2 regions of the Alteromonas naphthalenivorans genome follow, and region 1 is predicted to be linked to the other one. Evidence: predicted binding sites of a transcription regulator. Region 1 holds the regulator's gene; the other holds the start of a gene.

Region 1 (8,004 bases):
TTGGTATTTGGTGCTTTGTGAAAGGATGTGGTTTTGTTCCCGGTAAACGAAATGCCGGCGCAACGCACGAAGTCGCGAAGTTCCCAAGCCTATCTCGCGCGACTTATACTTATATGCGTAACCTGAATAGACACGATGCCTATACCGATTTGCGAGAAATCAGAGAGCGGTTAAGAGCAAATCAAATCCCCATTACTGGCGTAGCCTTGGCAGAGGGATTAATGAATTACTCTGAGCGCGGCGCGGCCTATGTAGACGAATTACAAACCATGATCCGGTTTAACCAGGAGTTCTTAACCGAATGAAACGTATAGCATGCGCGCTTATAGGCGCATTACTCACCTCAAGTGTTGCCGCTGAAACGGTGAATGTGGAATACAGCCGTTTTTATAGCCACGTAAAAAAACTGGATAATGAAGACACTCAAGCTTTGCAATTCGCTTTTGGTTTTCTGCGTGTTGGTGAAGGGCGGTTATGTGAAATTAATAACGCTGAGATAGTCACTGACAAACAAACTATGCCATTAGAGGTTAGTGATGAGTACCGATTCACTGTACCAACGGAAAAAGCGCTAAAATTGGCAAATGCCTATATCAGTATCGATTTAACTGAAGCGGCTAATGTATGTGATATGTCTGTGCAGCTAGAAACAAAAAGTGAATACTTAACCGCCAGTTATACAAAAGAAGAGCTGAATTTTATCTATGGCCAATATGAAGCGTTCTTCAATGAAATGGGTAGCTTTTTATCGTTCTTAATGCCAACGGTGAAAGGGTTGATGTTGCAATTTGATGATAAAAATCTGGATTATATTACCCCAGAAGGCCTGCATATTAATAACGGCATACTTCACTTAGAACAAAGTGAAATTAACGAAAATAAAGGGCTCACACTACCGAAAGCCCCACTTCGTGTTACCGCTATGGCATCAAGCTAATAGCTGATACTTAATTTGCTCAGCAATACGGGTGATGGTTTCTTCACCCTTTTCACATAGCTCTTGTGCGCGGTGAAATTCCATAATACCCACGTCGGTTAGTTGGGGCTCTATCAGAATATCCGGCGGATCGCCCGCTAAACGAGAACGTGTCACCCTTGCTTGAAGTATTTCTAACGAACTACTCATTACACTTAAAATCCCTGGAGGGTTACCTTTAGGGACTTTATTTGGTGGCGGCGAAATTGTTTCTTCTATGGCCTCAATAGCGTCGCTAGCAACGCCTTCGTTTTGCTCGCTATGTTTACTATCGGTTTCACTTTCAGTTTCCGTTTCTGCTTTTTCTTTACCATCAGGTGAGAACCACTGCTTAAGCACGTTTTGGCTTTTAGTGAAAAAGTCTTCGGTTTTTCTTTGGTTTTCTTCGTGATCGAGTCGTAATTTTTCAAGCCTAAGGGGCCTGAAGTCAGCATTAAGGTTCACGGCAATAACAAAGTCTGCACCAAGCTGACGACACAGGTTAACAGGCACTGGATTAACCACCGCGCCATCTACTAACCAACGATCGCCATGGGCGACTGGGGCAAATAGGGCAGGAATAGCACACGAAGCTTGAATGGTATTGCCAATCTCGCCGGAACTAAACACTACCTCACGACCTGTGTACAAATCGGTAGCCACAGAGGCGAACGGTTTTTCCATTGCTTCGTAGGTTGGGGCACAAAATTCGCTGGCAAGTTTATCAAACACTTTTCGCCCGCTAGCAATACCGCCCCTACGTAAACCAACGCCCATCAAAGCAAGTACCTGCCAATCTGACAAAGAACAAGACCACTCTTTAAGGCCTTCTAACTTACCACTAGCGTAAGCGGCACCAACATAGGCACCAATAGAGCAACCTGCCACCACGTCAATTTTAATACCCAGCTTTTCTAATGCTTGAATAATACCAATGTGGGTCCAACCTCTTGCGGCACCCGCACCTAATGCTAGACCAATTTTCATTTAGTTTGATTCCATCAAATTGATAACGTGAACCGTGTCGTCAGTAGGCTCACTGGGTGACTCGAAGCTGGGCGGATCGAAACCAATATCACCATCTTCAACCGGCCCGTTCTGTGTAGAGATGCCTTTAAAGTCGTGCAAATTCTTGTCGACCAAATGTGACGGCGCTACATTTTGAAGCGCACTAAACATTGACTCAATACGCCCAGGGAAACGGCGATCCCAATCTTGTAGCATGGCCTTTACGTTCTGACGCTGCAAATTTTCTTGAGACCCGCACAAGTTGCAAGGAATAATAGGAAATTCTACGGCATCAGAATAACGCTGAATGTCTTTTTCAGTACAATAAGCAAGGGGCCTTATGACAATGTGCTCACCATTATCGCTAACCAGCTTTGGTGGCATTGATTTAAGCTTACCGCCATGGAACATGTTTAAAAAGAAGGTTTCTAGCATGTCGTCACGGTGATGGCCAAGGGCAATTTTAGTGGCGCCTAGCTTTTTGGCCGTGCTGTATAAAATACCGCGACGTAATCGAGAACAAAGTGAGCACGTGGTTTTACCTTCAGGCACTTTATCCATAACAATAGAGTAGGTGTCTTCTTCTACAATTTTGTACTCTACACCTACACTTTCAAGGTATTCAGGAAGTACGTGCTCTGGAAATCCTGGCTGCTTTTGATCAAGGTTAACCGCAATAATGTCAAAATGAATTGGCGCAATGCGCTTTAAAAACATAAGAATATCAAGCATAGCGTAACTGTCTTTGCCGCCAGATAAGCACACCATGACTTTATCGTTGTTTTCAATCATGCCGAAATCAGCAATCGCTTTGCCTACATTTCGACGAAGTCGCTTTTGTAGCTTATTAAAGCTGTATTTTTGTTTGTTTTGAGACGCGGTTAACGGAGCGTCCGCACGGTTTGTGCCTGCACTGTTCATATCAATAGCTTTGTTACTGCGAAAAAAACCATTATACAGTAATCAAGTAAAATTGAATGTGCGAGGTTCAGATTTTTTAAATCTTGTTGGCCCTCTCTTCTAACAAAAAACAATAGCGTTTAAAGCTATAGCGCAAAGATAGCAAACAGTGCCGACAGGCTGTTTATGAACCTGTCTGAATTACCGTGAAAGGGGCGAAATAAAGCCGTCTGGTTTTATTGCCAGTACATCACACACAAGTTCATCAATAACATGTTCTGCGGTGTTACCTATGAGAGCCGCAGAAATACCTATTCTGCCAACCGTACCTATGATAACAAGTTCAGCGTCTATATCTTGGGCTATCTTTGGAATGACTTTTTCAGGAAGGCCTTCCTTCACATAACAGCGCTTACTATCGATAGCATACTTCTCGCTGTGTGTGTTCATCTCAAGTTCGTGATGATGCTTTACCGCGTTGTTGTAAGTGTCTGGGTCAAACTCAGGAACTTCAATAGCAATATTTAGCGGCGTAGCTGGGTAGCTGTTTACCAAATTTACGTTACCGCTGAGCAGCGCGGCATAATCGTTAGCAATCACCGTGATTTTGTCGTTAAGTAAGGCATGCTCGTCGTCTTCACTGCCTACATTTACCGCGGCAATAATTTCACCATTTTCAGGCCATTCATGATCTTTAACCAATAATACGGGGGAGGGACATTTTCTAAGTAGATGCCAGTCTGTAGGAGTAAAAATAACAGAAGCTAAATCGTCATGGCGCTTAGTTGCTTTTACCACTAAATCTATACTGTTGTCGATGACATAATGCACCACAGCTTCAAAGGCACGGTTGTTCCATTCCACAACTATATCTGTTTTAGAAAAACCTAAGTCGTCTAAAGTTTTTTTCAACCATCCAGCATGTTCTTTAGTGACCGCATCACGCATGGCTTCACGATCATCAGGGCTAAGCATGGTTGTCATATCGTAAGATAAGTCGTAAACCACCAGCATGGCGGTGACAGAGGCACCTGTCTTTTTGGCAAGTTCATATGCACGGCTAAGCGCAGGTTGGGTTTCTCTATCGGCTTCAATAACCGCTAAAATACGCTCATACTTAATCATAACCCCTCCAAACATAGTCAGAATTTTGGTTGCTACAATTTAAGTGTAATACCTATTTGCTATTACGTAACTTGTTTTAGATCAAAAGCTTTGAAGATTAGCTATTACAGGCGATATTAGGTGCAACCACAGACGTTAAACGTTGTGACATCTCATCAAAATCTAAAATAGTGATGAGTTTACCGTCCACTTGGATAATATTTTCTTTTTGAAAACGGCTTAACAGGCGGCTAATGGTCTCAATAGTTAGACCAAGATAGTTCCCAATTTCATTTCGAGTCATGGTTAGGTGAAATTCTTTATTTGAAAATCCACGTTCTTCGAAACGTTGAGAAAGCTGAGAGAGGAAATACAATAGACGTTCTTCCGCTGAGCGTTTATTAAGCAACATCATGAGATCATGATCTTGTTTAATTTCCGCACTCATAAAACTCATTATTTGATGTCTTAACTTAGGAAATTGAACCGACATTTCATCAAGCGTTTCATACGGTAATTCGCACACCATGGCGGTTTCTAATGCCTGAGCATAACTTTGGTGCTTATTTTCCCGTAAGGCATCGAAGCCGATAATATCGCCAGGGAAGTGAAAACCTGTAATCTGCTCTTCACCATCTGAATTGGTGACGAAAGACTTAAAAGAGCCCGTTCGTACTGCGTAAAGAGAGTTGAATTTATCTCCCGACTTTACCAGCAAATCACTCTTGTGAAGGGGTTTCTTTCGCTCAATAATATCATCTAAAGATTCAATCTCAGTCTTGTTTAGCGCAACGGGCAAACACAAGTGGCTGAAACTGCAATTTTGACAATGAATTGAGAATTGGCTTCCTTTGCTCATAGGTTCAAACTATAAATAGGGTCGACTTAATATTAATCTTACTCTTTTGTTTATGAAATTGCTGCATAAATTAAAAAGAGAGCGTAAATAGCCACTATTACGGAAAAGCATTGTCTTACCACGGGGTGCCTAAAACCAGCTATTAGGTACTGGCTACCTGCGCTTGCAGCTAACAAAGTGGGCAGAGTACCTAACCCAAAAAATAACATGATGGCAGCGCCGTCAACGGCCGACCCCGATGCTAATGACCACGTTAACGTGGAATAGACCAACCCGCAGGGTAGCCAGCCCCATATAAAACCATAGGGTAGTGCATAAACCGGGCTTTTGAATGGAAGAAATCGTTTAGATATTGGCTGAATAGCTTTAAATAAGCCGCGTCCCATAGCTTCAATATAATTCAAGCCTTGCCACCACTTTCCCAAATAACACGCTAATAGCAGCAGCATAACGCCACTAATCAAAGATAAAACGGGTTTAGCAATAGGCACAAACTCGGTGGCCATTTGGCCGACAGCGCCTGTAATAGCGCCGGCTAATGTGTAGCTGAGGATACGGCCAAAATTATAGGCAAGGGTGTAGGGTAATGCCGGTTCATTACTTGGCGTTACTGTGCGTAGTGCGGCAACAATACCACCGCACATACCCACACAATGCACGCCGCCAGCAATTCCAATGAAAAAAGCAGAGAATATATTAATCTCTGTCATCTGTTTCTTTGCGTTGTTGTAACTGCTTTCGCTGCTCGGCTAGCTTCTTTTCATCACCTGATAAATCATCATCAAACAAAATGCTGTAGCCCTGTCTATCAAGATCTTCAAACTGATTGGTTTTTACCGCCCAGAAAAAGATAACCAGTGCCAGCGCAACAATAATAATAGCGATGGGAATTAAGACGTAAATGATACTCATATTATTTACTTAATAACCTCGTTGAATTGGTGACCACAATAATACTACTCAGTGACATGCCAACCACGGCCATCCAGGGAGAGAGTAACCCCGACACTGCAAAGGGTAGAATGATAATATTGTAACCTACTGACCATGCAATATTTTGCTGAATTTTACGTTTTGCCTGTTTCGCCACAGAAAATAAGGTTGGCACCGATAGCAAGCTGTCTCCTAGCAAAATAACATCGGCGGCTGTTTTGGCCACATCTGTGGCGTTTCCTACCGCAACCGCCACATCTGCGCTAGCAAGAACAGGGGCATCGTTTATACCGTCGCCCATCATCATGACTTTGCGACCTTGCTTTTGCAAAGTATGCACCTGTGAATATTTTTGCTCCGGTGATAAGCCACCCTTTGCTAAGTTGATTGGTAAACTAGCAGTAAGTGCATCAACGTTTTTCTGTGTGTCGCCACTTAGCACCACTAATTGATGTTCATTCAGTGCGGTGAGTGTCGCTAAGGCATCTTGCCGCAAGCTATCATTTACGCAGAACGCGGCCATTAATACACCGTCGGCACACAAAAACACATTTGCCGGTATATCTACCTTTGAGGTGGTTGATAAATTACAAAATACGGCTGAACCCATAGTAAAAACTACGTTGTCTATCTCACCACTAATGCCGCCACCTGGTGTAACGGTAAATCCGTTCATGGTATTAGGCAGGGTTCTATGTTTTGACTTAACATTATCGTTGTCGAAGGCACGGGCAATAGGGTGCTCAGAACGAGACTCTAACAATGTAGTTAGCGCCATTACCTGCACTGGATCTACCCCTTTAGCAAACCAGCGCTGTTGCAATGAGAACTTACCTTCGGTCAGTGTGCCGGTTTTATCAAGGGCAATGGTATCAATATCGTTAAGTTGCTCTAAGGCGTCAGCACGCTTTAACAAAATGCCCTGACGATTCAGCTTCGCCATAGCGCAGGTTAACGCTGAAGGTGTGGCTAAGCCTAGCGCACAAGGGCAGGTTGCCACTAATACAGAGATGGTGATCCAAAAAGCATCTTCACTGCCCACAAACGACCAATAACTGTACGTTAAAGCCGATATCAGCAATACCGAGAACACAAAGTAACGGGAAAAGTTATCGGCAATCTGCGCAGCTTTTGGCTTGCTTGCCATGGCGCTAGCTTGTAAACGCACGATTTGATTGACCAAGGCATGCTTTAAGCTTTGGGTCACTTTAACCGTTAGTGTGCCATCTTGGTTTACTGTACCGCCGTAAACTACATGGCTGGCCGATTTACTGACGGGGTTAAATTCACCCGTTAACATAGACTCATCAACCGCAGCAGTGCCGTCTAGCACAATACCATCGACAGGGATGGTCTCACCGGGTTTCACTAGTACCACATCATTGGGCGCTAATTGCTTTGCAAGGATTTGAACGATACTGTCATCTTCTTCAATTTTAGCCGCTGAAACCGGAATGTATTGCATCATATTGGCTGAAATTTGCGCCGCACGGTGCCTGCTTCTATGTTCAAGGAATCGGCTTAACAGCAGTAGAAAGATAAACATGCATATGGATTCAAAATACACTTCACCTTGCTCAAGCAAAGTGGAACGTAAACCCGCAAAGTAGGTGCCAAATACCGCGAGGGTGACAGGCACATCCATATTCACGGTTTTTGCGCTTATTGCCTTTAATGCACTTAAATAGAACGCGCTTCCTGAATAAAGTACTACGGGGGTGGTAAGGGTGAGTGCAACCCAATAAAAGTATTGACGGGTTTCTTGTTCAATGGCACCAAACCAATCAAAATAAAGCCCTGCCATTAGCATCATCACCTGCATAGTCATGATGCCTGCCAAGCCTAACTTTTTAATAAACGATTTTTGCTCGCGTTTATAACTCGCTTCATGTTCATCTGGGTGAAACGGTGAGCCAACATACCCTATGCGTTTTAGTGTGGTGAGTATCTGGCTAAGTTTAATAACATCGGGTTCCCAGGTTATTAGTGCGCGACGCTCTTGAACGTTTACGGCGACTTGCGCAATACCTGATACTTTTGAAAGCTGCTTTTCAATCAGCCAACCGCACGCTGCACACGTTATGCCTTCAAGGGTTAGCTGTATTTGCTTGTGCTGTCCTTCGTCAAAAACAAACTCTTCTTGAAGGGCTGGGTCGTCATAAACGTTAAGCGCAGAAAGGCTTTCTAAGATACCATCGTCTGACTTTTGGGCTGGCTCAGTACGAAACTGATAATAATCTTCCAA
Region 2 (8,004 bases), 2.3 Mb from region 1:
AACTGGGGTTTGACTCACCCATACATAGCTTCCGTCAAAGCTTTGGGAAGCTTTACGCTGACCCGCTAGGGCCTCAAGCAATACCGTTTTACCGCTACCAGAAACGCCGTTTAGGCGAATATGCTCTCCTAAAGCAACCTTCAGGTGTTCGGCTTTAAGCAAGTTAGACACTCGAAAATCTTGCGCATCAAACCCCACAAACGGTTTGTTCTTCATTTCGCCTTTAGTCACTTCTCTTTCCTGGGCAGGCGCATTGTCGTTCAACGTAGTAAATAAGGGAAATAAACACTCGCTGGCCGCTTCAGCTTCAGCTTTTTGGTGATAAACCTGCCCGAGCTTTTTCATTTCGCTCAAAATCAGTGGCACAGAAAGCAACACCCAAAGCCCTTGCTGTAAGGAAATTTCAGGCCCCAAGTTAAGCTCGCCGAGCAGTGAAAAACCAATAAATACCGCAACTAAGGCTACCGATAAAGTGGCAAAAAAATCCAATACTGACGATGATAAAAATGCGACGCCTACCACCCGCATGGTGCGCTTGTTAAGTTGTTCACTGGCGTTATTAAGTAACCGCATTTGCGTGTTGTGTGCACGATAACTCGCCATTAAAGGCAGTGCATTGAGTCTATCGGTAAATAACCCGCCAAGCCGCTCAAGTGCCACAAAATGCTTGCGATGTAAGCTGGCGGCACCTTTCCCGACAATGACCATAAACAAAGGAACAATCGGCAGGGCTACAGCTAACCCCATACCTATGACAGGGTTTACGTAAAAAATAACCACTAGCGCCATCAAAGGGACAAGTACAGCAACATATTGCTGTACGCGGTAATCGAAAGCCCAGTTGGCGATAGCGCGAATATGCTTCACCCAAAGTGTTTGCCAGTAAAAAAGGGAATGTTGACGAATGAGGGCGTGCTGTTGCTCGGCGAAGATAAGTTGTAAGTTTTGCTCCATAGCCTGCATTAACTGGCTTTTGTATGACAACGTTAGCGTGTTCACTAACCCTTGAACTATCCAACAAATAAACAGCGCAACGCATAAACCTTTAATATGAAACAGGCTTGCTCTATGAGTATCGACCACCCATTCGTGCATGGCATGAGCGAAAAAATAGAAAGCGACAATCAGTGAAAAAAGAGACAGACACTTGACTAAAGTAATTATTAAAACCCGTCTGCGCACGCCAAGCTTGTGCGTATTATCGAGTTGATTAAACTTAGCTTGAAATGTCTGCCTGTCTAACTTTATCATTGACTTTATCGCACTGCCTATCTTTTAAAAGAGCGGGTTAAAATAACTGATTAAGTAAAGACAACGAGCCTTGAAAACACAAGGTCGTTGCCTTTTACGTTTTATATTACGCTATGAATATTAATCAGTTATTCGGCGTCTTCTGGACGGTCCATGTCTTCGGTAGACTCAAGCCACATGGCATTTAAAATACCGAATGAACATGCTAGCAGTACGCCGAGGATCCAAGTGAAATACCACATATGCTACTCCTTAATAAATAGTGTGAGATTGATCTAAGTCGCTATTTTTGACTCGGCCACGCATTACATAATAGCCATAGGCGGTATAGCACAAGATGATAGGCACAAAGATACAAGCCACAATGAACATGATATTTAGAGTTAAATGACTAGAGGTGGCATCCCATACCGTAAGACTAGCTTCTGGCATAGTGATACTGGGCATTAAGAACGGGAACATTGAGAAGCCCGCAGTTAAAATAACGCCAGTAATCAGTAGTGCACTTGAAACAAATGCCATCCCTGCATTCCCTTTGCGAGAAAACATGGCACATGCAAGCCCTGCTACCACACCTAATACAGGTGCAAGCATCATCCATGGATATCGTGAGTAGTTCGTCATCCATGCACCCGCTTCAATAGCGACTTCTTTTTTCATTGGATTTGAGGTGGCTAAGGTATCTACGGTAGAGGTAATGACAAAACCATCTAACCCAAAGGCTACCCACGCACCGGCAATCAAAAACAAGGCTACTGCCACTAGGCTTAATATAAACGACGTTACACGTGCTCTAGATTCAATGAAACCATCCGTTTTCATTTGTAACCAGGTAGCGCCGTGATTCAGTAAGATAGCCACTGACAATAATCCAGATACAAGCGCAAATGGAGTAAGCAAACCAAAGAAAGAGCCGGTGTACGTTGATTTAAGTGTGTTGTCGAATTCAAACGGCACACCTAATAACAAGTTACCAAAGGCCACGCCAAAAATAAGCGCAGGAATGAAACCACCAGCAAACAATGCCCAATCCCATGCTTTTCGCCACTGAGCATTTGGCAGTTTACTGCGATAATCAAATCCAATTGGACGCATCCAAAGCGCAATTAGCGTTAGCGCTAGGGCTAAGTAAAACCCTGAGAAAGCAGTAGCATAAATCATCGGCCAGGCTGCAAAAATGGCACCACCTGCCGTAATAAACCACACTTGATTTCCATCCCAATGCGGCCCAATGGTATTAATCATTACGCGACGTTCTTTGTCTGTTTTACCAATAATGGTCAGCAGTGAACCTACACCTAAATCGAACCCATCTGTTACTGCGAAACCAATCAATAGCACACCAATAAGGCACCACCAGGCTACGCGAAGAAATTCATAATCAATCATGCGTTTGCTCCTTTTGCATCAAAGTCGATTAGGTCGTCATCTTCATCACTATGATTATCTTCAGGCGGTACTGGCCCTTTTTTGGCGAACTTCTTCATCAAGTAAAAAGCAACAATGAACATTACAGTGTAAAACGCTGAGTAGGCGACTAACGTAGTAACAATGTCAGAAATAGACAAATTAGACGTTGATGCATGCACTGGCAGAATCTCTGCAATAGACCAAGGCTGGCGACCAAACTCAGCCACAAACCAACCGGCTTCACACGCAACCCAAGGCAGCGGCAAGCTATACAATGATGCTTTCAACAACCAGCGAGGCTGCGTAATTTTATGTTGAGTGCTGTAATAGAAGGCAGCCAAGAATACGGCTAGCATAATAAAGCCTGATACCACCATTAATCGGAAACTCCAAAATAAGGGGGCGACTTTAGGAATACTGTAATCTACTGCTTTTTGTAAGGCCGCTTCAGAAGGCTGTGTGACATCATCCGTAAATGGCTCTAATAACATGGCATAGCCCATATTATCTTTATGTGCGTCAAACAGGGCTTGTTCGTCTGCAGAAGCCGTTCCATCTCGAACACTATCGAGCAAACCGTACGCTTTAATACCATCAAGAATACGTAAGCGGTTTTCTGCTTTAATATCTTTTAAGCCTTTCACTTCCTCGGTAAGTGAACGAGTAGCAATAATGCCCATCGCCCAAGGAATTTGAAGTGCGTATTCGGTTTCCTCTTTTTCATCATTAGGAATACCAAATACGGTAAAAGGCGCAGGTGCTGGGTGGGTCTCATATTCCGCTTCAACCGCAGCCAATTTCACTTTTTGCACTTCACCTAATTCGTAACCACTTTCGTCACCAAGCACAATCACTGACAAGGTAGCCGCTAGGCCGAAGCTAGCCGCAATAGCGAAAGAACGACGGGCAAATGCGATATGCTTGTGGTTAAGTAGGTAATAACTAGAAATAGCCAATACAAACATGGCACCTGTTACGTAGCCCGCTGAGACGGTATGCACAAACTTTACTTGCGCGACAGGATTGAAGATAACCTCGGCAAAACTTGTCATTTCCATGCGCATGGCTTCAAAGTTAAATTCTGCGCCTACAGGGTATTGCATCCAACCATTGGCAATGAGTATCCATAGAGCTGAGAAGTTAGAACCAATAGCCACCAACCAAGTGGTCATTAAGTGTCTTCCCTTCGACATTTTATCCCAGCCGAAGAAGAACAATCCAACGAAAGTCGATTCTAGGAAGAACGCCATCAGACCTTCAATAGCCAGCGGTGCCCCAAAAATATCCCCTACATAGTGAGAATAGTAGGACCAATTCATACCGAACTGAAACTCCATAGTGAGGCCGGTAGCCACACCAATGGCGAAGTTAATACCAAACAACTTGCCCCAAAACTGAGTCATTTGTTTGTAAATTTCTTTGCCTGTCATCACATAAACGGATTCCATAATGGCAAGCATGAAACTCAACCCTAAGGTTAAGGGCACAAATATAAAGTGGAACATCGCAGTTAGCGCAAATTGCCACCGCGATAGCTCGACTAACGTATCGCTCATGGGTTTTCTCCCTAGTTAAAAAACAGTACGGCAAGCCGCTAAAATTCTTTTAAATCAATAACCTTAAAAATAAGGCCGCACCGTAAGACTTGTACTTCTGACGGAGGTTTAGCAAGCTTTGCGCCAGCTATGGCACGATTGCCCATCACCACCTGTATTCCCTACCATGCGGCGCAATTATTCCACTAAGTCGAACCAGCCGCGTTGATCCATCTCAAACAAGATGAGAGGAAATTGCGCCAAAAATGACAATTCCCGCCATTTTTGACAAATAAAAATTAAATGAAGTAATAGGTCAAAAAATCTGAAAGTGGAGGGTTTGCAAAAAGCACTGGAAAGGAATTAGGTGAATAGAAATAAGTAAAGAGAGTAAGAAGAAATAAGCGAGAGGCGATAGAGATGCAACTGAGCCAGTAAAGGCCCGTTGCATCTTCTAAATAAAGAAATGGCTATTCGGGTGAATAGGTAAGCGTGAAAGCCCCTCTTAAACTGCCCGGCGCTAAACCCGTGGCGGTATCTTCAGGGTATTTCTCTTTAATAATATCTAACACTGCTGGGGCCACGTTATTGCCATGACAGGCTGTACATACTTGCCCCGTAACAATCGCTGACATATAGCGCAATTCACCTGTTTCTTCATTCCACTGTGATGCCTCTAGCGGCATAGGCAATTGCTTAGATAAGGCATCTGCAAACTCGTGCAATTGGGTTTCTTCCCATGCATCTGGTTGGTTGTCTTGGTTACGCACTTGCAGCGCGGTGCGCCCTACCGTCCAACCATCCTTCTTGAGCGCTTCTGCAATAGGCCCAGCAGCCACATAGCACTCTTCTACCCCTGCTTCCAAACCACCTTTTGAAATAGCTTGCTGAAGCCTCGACTTTAACGCGCCCCCTAGTGCTTTGGCATTGCTACGTGCTTGATTTAGCTTATCTTCGGGGCCTGCCAGGGTGGTTTCAGTTGCGTGTTGTGTAGCTATGCTGTCTTGCGGCTGCGGCATTTCCGCCGCTAGCGCGGTTGATAGTACGATTAATAGTGAAGCAGATAAAAAGAACCCACTTATCACAACAGCCGTTAATCTCGTTTTCATATTCTTTTCCTCAATGGGGAGCATTACCTACCAAGATACGTACAAGGCTCGTGCCAATGTGATACCTTAAACCTAGATTAATTACCTTATGGGTGTAGGTTGTATCTATACCGCATGCGCACCCACCCCGTATCGCTAGGTGAAGCTGTTACATGAATATCTCGATTGTTCAGGCAATGATAGATGCCATCGATAAACCCGCTATTTTCATTAATCATCAGTATGTAATAGAGGCGGTTAACCAGCCTTATCGCAATACCTACCCTGTGGATATTATTCCGGGTAAAAGTCAGTGTTTTAAGGTGTCACACGGTAATACTAAGCCTTGTGATCAATGCGGTGAAAGCTGCCCTATTCAGCAATGCAAAGACACCGGCCGGACTGCAAGTGTGGTTCACATTCACACCACAAAAAGCGGTCAAAGCTATTGTGATATTCTCATGCGGCCGGTTCACGACGCTAATGGCGACCTGCTTGGTTACTTAGAAATATTAGATAAACTCGCGTTTGCATCAAATTACCCTACCAAGGGTAAAATGATAGGTGAGTCTGCCGCCTTTAAAGCCATGCTGAATAAAATTAATCGGGCCGCAAAATCCGATATAGCCGTGTTGCTTCAAGGCGAAACGGGCACAGGTAAAGAGCTGGTTTCTCATGCCCTGCACACCAGTAGCCACCGCGCTGAAAAACCTTTTGTGGTAATAGAGTGTACGGGGTTAGCTGATACGCTTTTTGAATCGGAGTTATTCGGCTACGAGAAAGGCGCTTTTACTGGCGCGCAATCAAACAAAAAAGGATTAGTTGATGCCGCCCAAGGCGGAACGCTATTTTTTGATGAAATTGGCGATGTGCCTCTTACCATGCAGGTGAAGTTACTACGGTTGTTTGAAACTCAAACCTACCGCCCAGTTGGAAGCGTGCAAGTAAAAAAAGCCGATTTCCGTTTAGTATGCGCTAGCCATAAAGACTTAAAATCCTTAGTGGAAAAAGGTGAATTCAGACAAGATCTTTACTACCGTATTGCAGGTTTCCCCATACACCTTCCGCCACTTCGTGAGCGTCAAAGCGACATTGAATTGCTGTGCAGCCACATGTTGCACGAACTGCCTTCGAAAAAGCGTTTACACAAATCCACTATTGAAATGCTAACCAACTATACCTACCCAGGTAACATTCGAGAGCTTAAAAATATTGTGGAACAAGCGTACTTGTTGGCAGATGAAAATGTAATTTACCCAACCGATTTGCCCGAGCTAGTTAGCGAACCCACTGTCCACACAAATGAAAGAGTCCTCACTCTGGAAGCTGCTGAAGCTAAGTACCTTGAAAAGGTAGTGGCAAAGCACGAAGGCAGTATAGACACTCTTGCCAATGCACTAGGTGTCAGCCAGCGGACGTTATATCGTAAGCTTCAATCGCTAGGGTTAAAGGTTAAGGGTTAAATAGCTCGCAGTAAAAACCCTTTCAACATCCTATTTTTAACGTATTATTAGATAAGTTCCGGTAGAAATAGAATACTGCTTTGCCATTGAAGTCATTATTTACACTGCTAGTATGCCTAACCCTGCTTTTGCAAAATGCGATGGCATTGGGGCTTGCGGCTGTTTCAATGGAAAAGGCCCAGCAATTTACTACCCAGTTTAACGACAGCAACAACGATATAGAACTTATCTGTACCGGTAATACCATGCGCTGGATATCATTAAGCGCGACTGAACATGCCGGTGAGTTTGTTTATGTTAGTGTCGATATTAGCAAAATACCGGTAGAACATATCGACTGTACCAATAGCCTACTTTCTGATTTACCCAACGCGGTAAAGTCACCTGAGTTTTCACTTCCCTTAATAACCTTTGTTAGTTATAACAACCTTGCTACTGCCATTGCACAGCGGCCCTATACCGCATACGCCTACGCGGCTCCGCTGTCACGCGCTCCACCCCTTTCATAGTTTTCCCATAACACTTTATTTATAACGCGCTTTTATCAGCGTTATCGCTGACGTTGTTTAATTAAAATGGACTAATTATGAAAAAAACAGCCATTGCACTAGCAGTATGTACTGCTGGCTTTTCCCCTTTTTTGTATGCTCAAGACACCGCTTCAACAGAAGTGATTACCGTTATTGGCGAGCCGCTCACCCTCACTAATAATGCGCCGGTTTCGGCCTCTACTAATACCGAAGCTGACTATGGCGATCAACTCGCTGCCCTTCCTGGCGTAACTATTTCACGAAACGGCCCCGTAACCGGGTTAATTCAATACCGTGGCCTTTATGGTGATAGAGTCGGCGTGACTATTGATGGTGTAGATATTGCGGTCGCAGGCCCTAACGCTATGGATTCCCCGCTTTCACATGTGTTACCTGAACCCGGCCTTCAGGCCGTGCTGTATCGCGGAATAGTACCGGTAAGTGCAGGGGTTGAAACCTTAGGCGGTAAACTAGACATTCGTGCCGACGCTCAGCACTTGTTTGCACAAGCTAATGGCCTGCAGTTTAATGCCAGCGCCGGTGCGTTTTCTCCCGGCGATGCACAGCAGTACCAAGCCAATGCATTTTATGGCACAGACAATGGCTTTTTTAGCGGCGCATTTACCCACCAGCAACGTGACGAGCGCGAGGCTGCCTCTAACGATGCAGGCTCAAACATAACTATCCCTAATTCTCAGTACCAAAGAAACGGCGGTAAACTTCGTGC

Evidence for each region. The regulator FNR, encoded in region 1, switches genes on or off when oxygen is low (the NO sensors DNR and NnrR bind a similar motif). The targets are predictions, from matches to a motif close to TTGATCTAGATCAA.
Region 2: the regulator FNR is predicted to act here: its motif matches at 4,422-4,435, upstream of AMBT_RS19800 (cytochrome ubiquinol oxidase subunit I).

What each region holds. Positions count from the first base shown of each region.
Region 1 covers NC_015554.1:1,862,145-1,870,148, reverse strand. The annotation lists gene AMBT_RS08060 (glucosaminidase domain-containing protein) at 1-305, shown strand, start outside; gene AMBT_RS08055 (DUF2987 domain-containing protein) at 302-937, shown strand; gene AMBT_RS08050 (patatin-like phospholipase family protein) at 929-1,942, opposite strand; gene ttcA (tRNA 2-thiocytidine(32) synthetase TtcA) at 1,943-2,884, opposite strand; gene uspE (universal stress protein UspE) at 3,065-3,988, opposite strand; gene fnr (fumarate/nitrate reduction transcriptional regulator Fnr) at 4,086-4,826, opposite strand; gene AMBT_RS08030 (sulfite exporter TauE/SafE family protein) at 4,877-5,536, opposite strand; gene ccoS (cbb3-type cytochrome oxidase assembly protein CcoS) at 5,523-5,738, opposite strand; gene AMBT_RS08020 (heavy metal translocating P-type ATPase) at 5,740-8,004, opposite strand, start outside.
Region 2 covers NC_015554.1:4,547,545-4,555,548, forward strand. The annotation lists gene AMBT_RS19785 (ABC transporter ATP-binding protein/permease) at 1-1,251, opposite strand, end outside; gene cydX (cytochrome bd-I oxidase subunit CydX) at 1,380-1,493, opposite strand; gene cydB (cytochrome d ubiquinol oxidase subunit II) at 1,504-2,640, opposite strand; gene AMBT_RS19800 (cytochrome ubiquinol oxidase subunit I) at 2,637-4,217, opposite strand; gene AMBT_RS19805 (Tll0287-like domain-containing protein) at 4,667-5,305, opposite strand; gene AMBT_RS19810 (sigma-54 interaction domain-containing protein) at 5,482-6,747, shown strand; gene AMBT_RS19815 (hypothetical protein) at 6,834-7,256, shown strand; gene AMBT_RS19820 (TonB-dependent receptor) at 7,334-8,004, shown strand, end outside.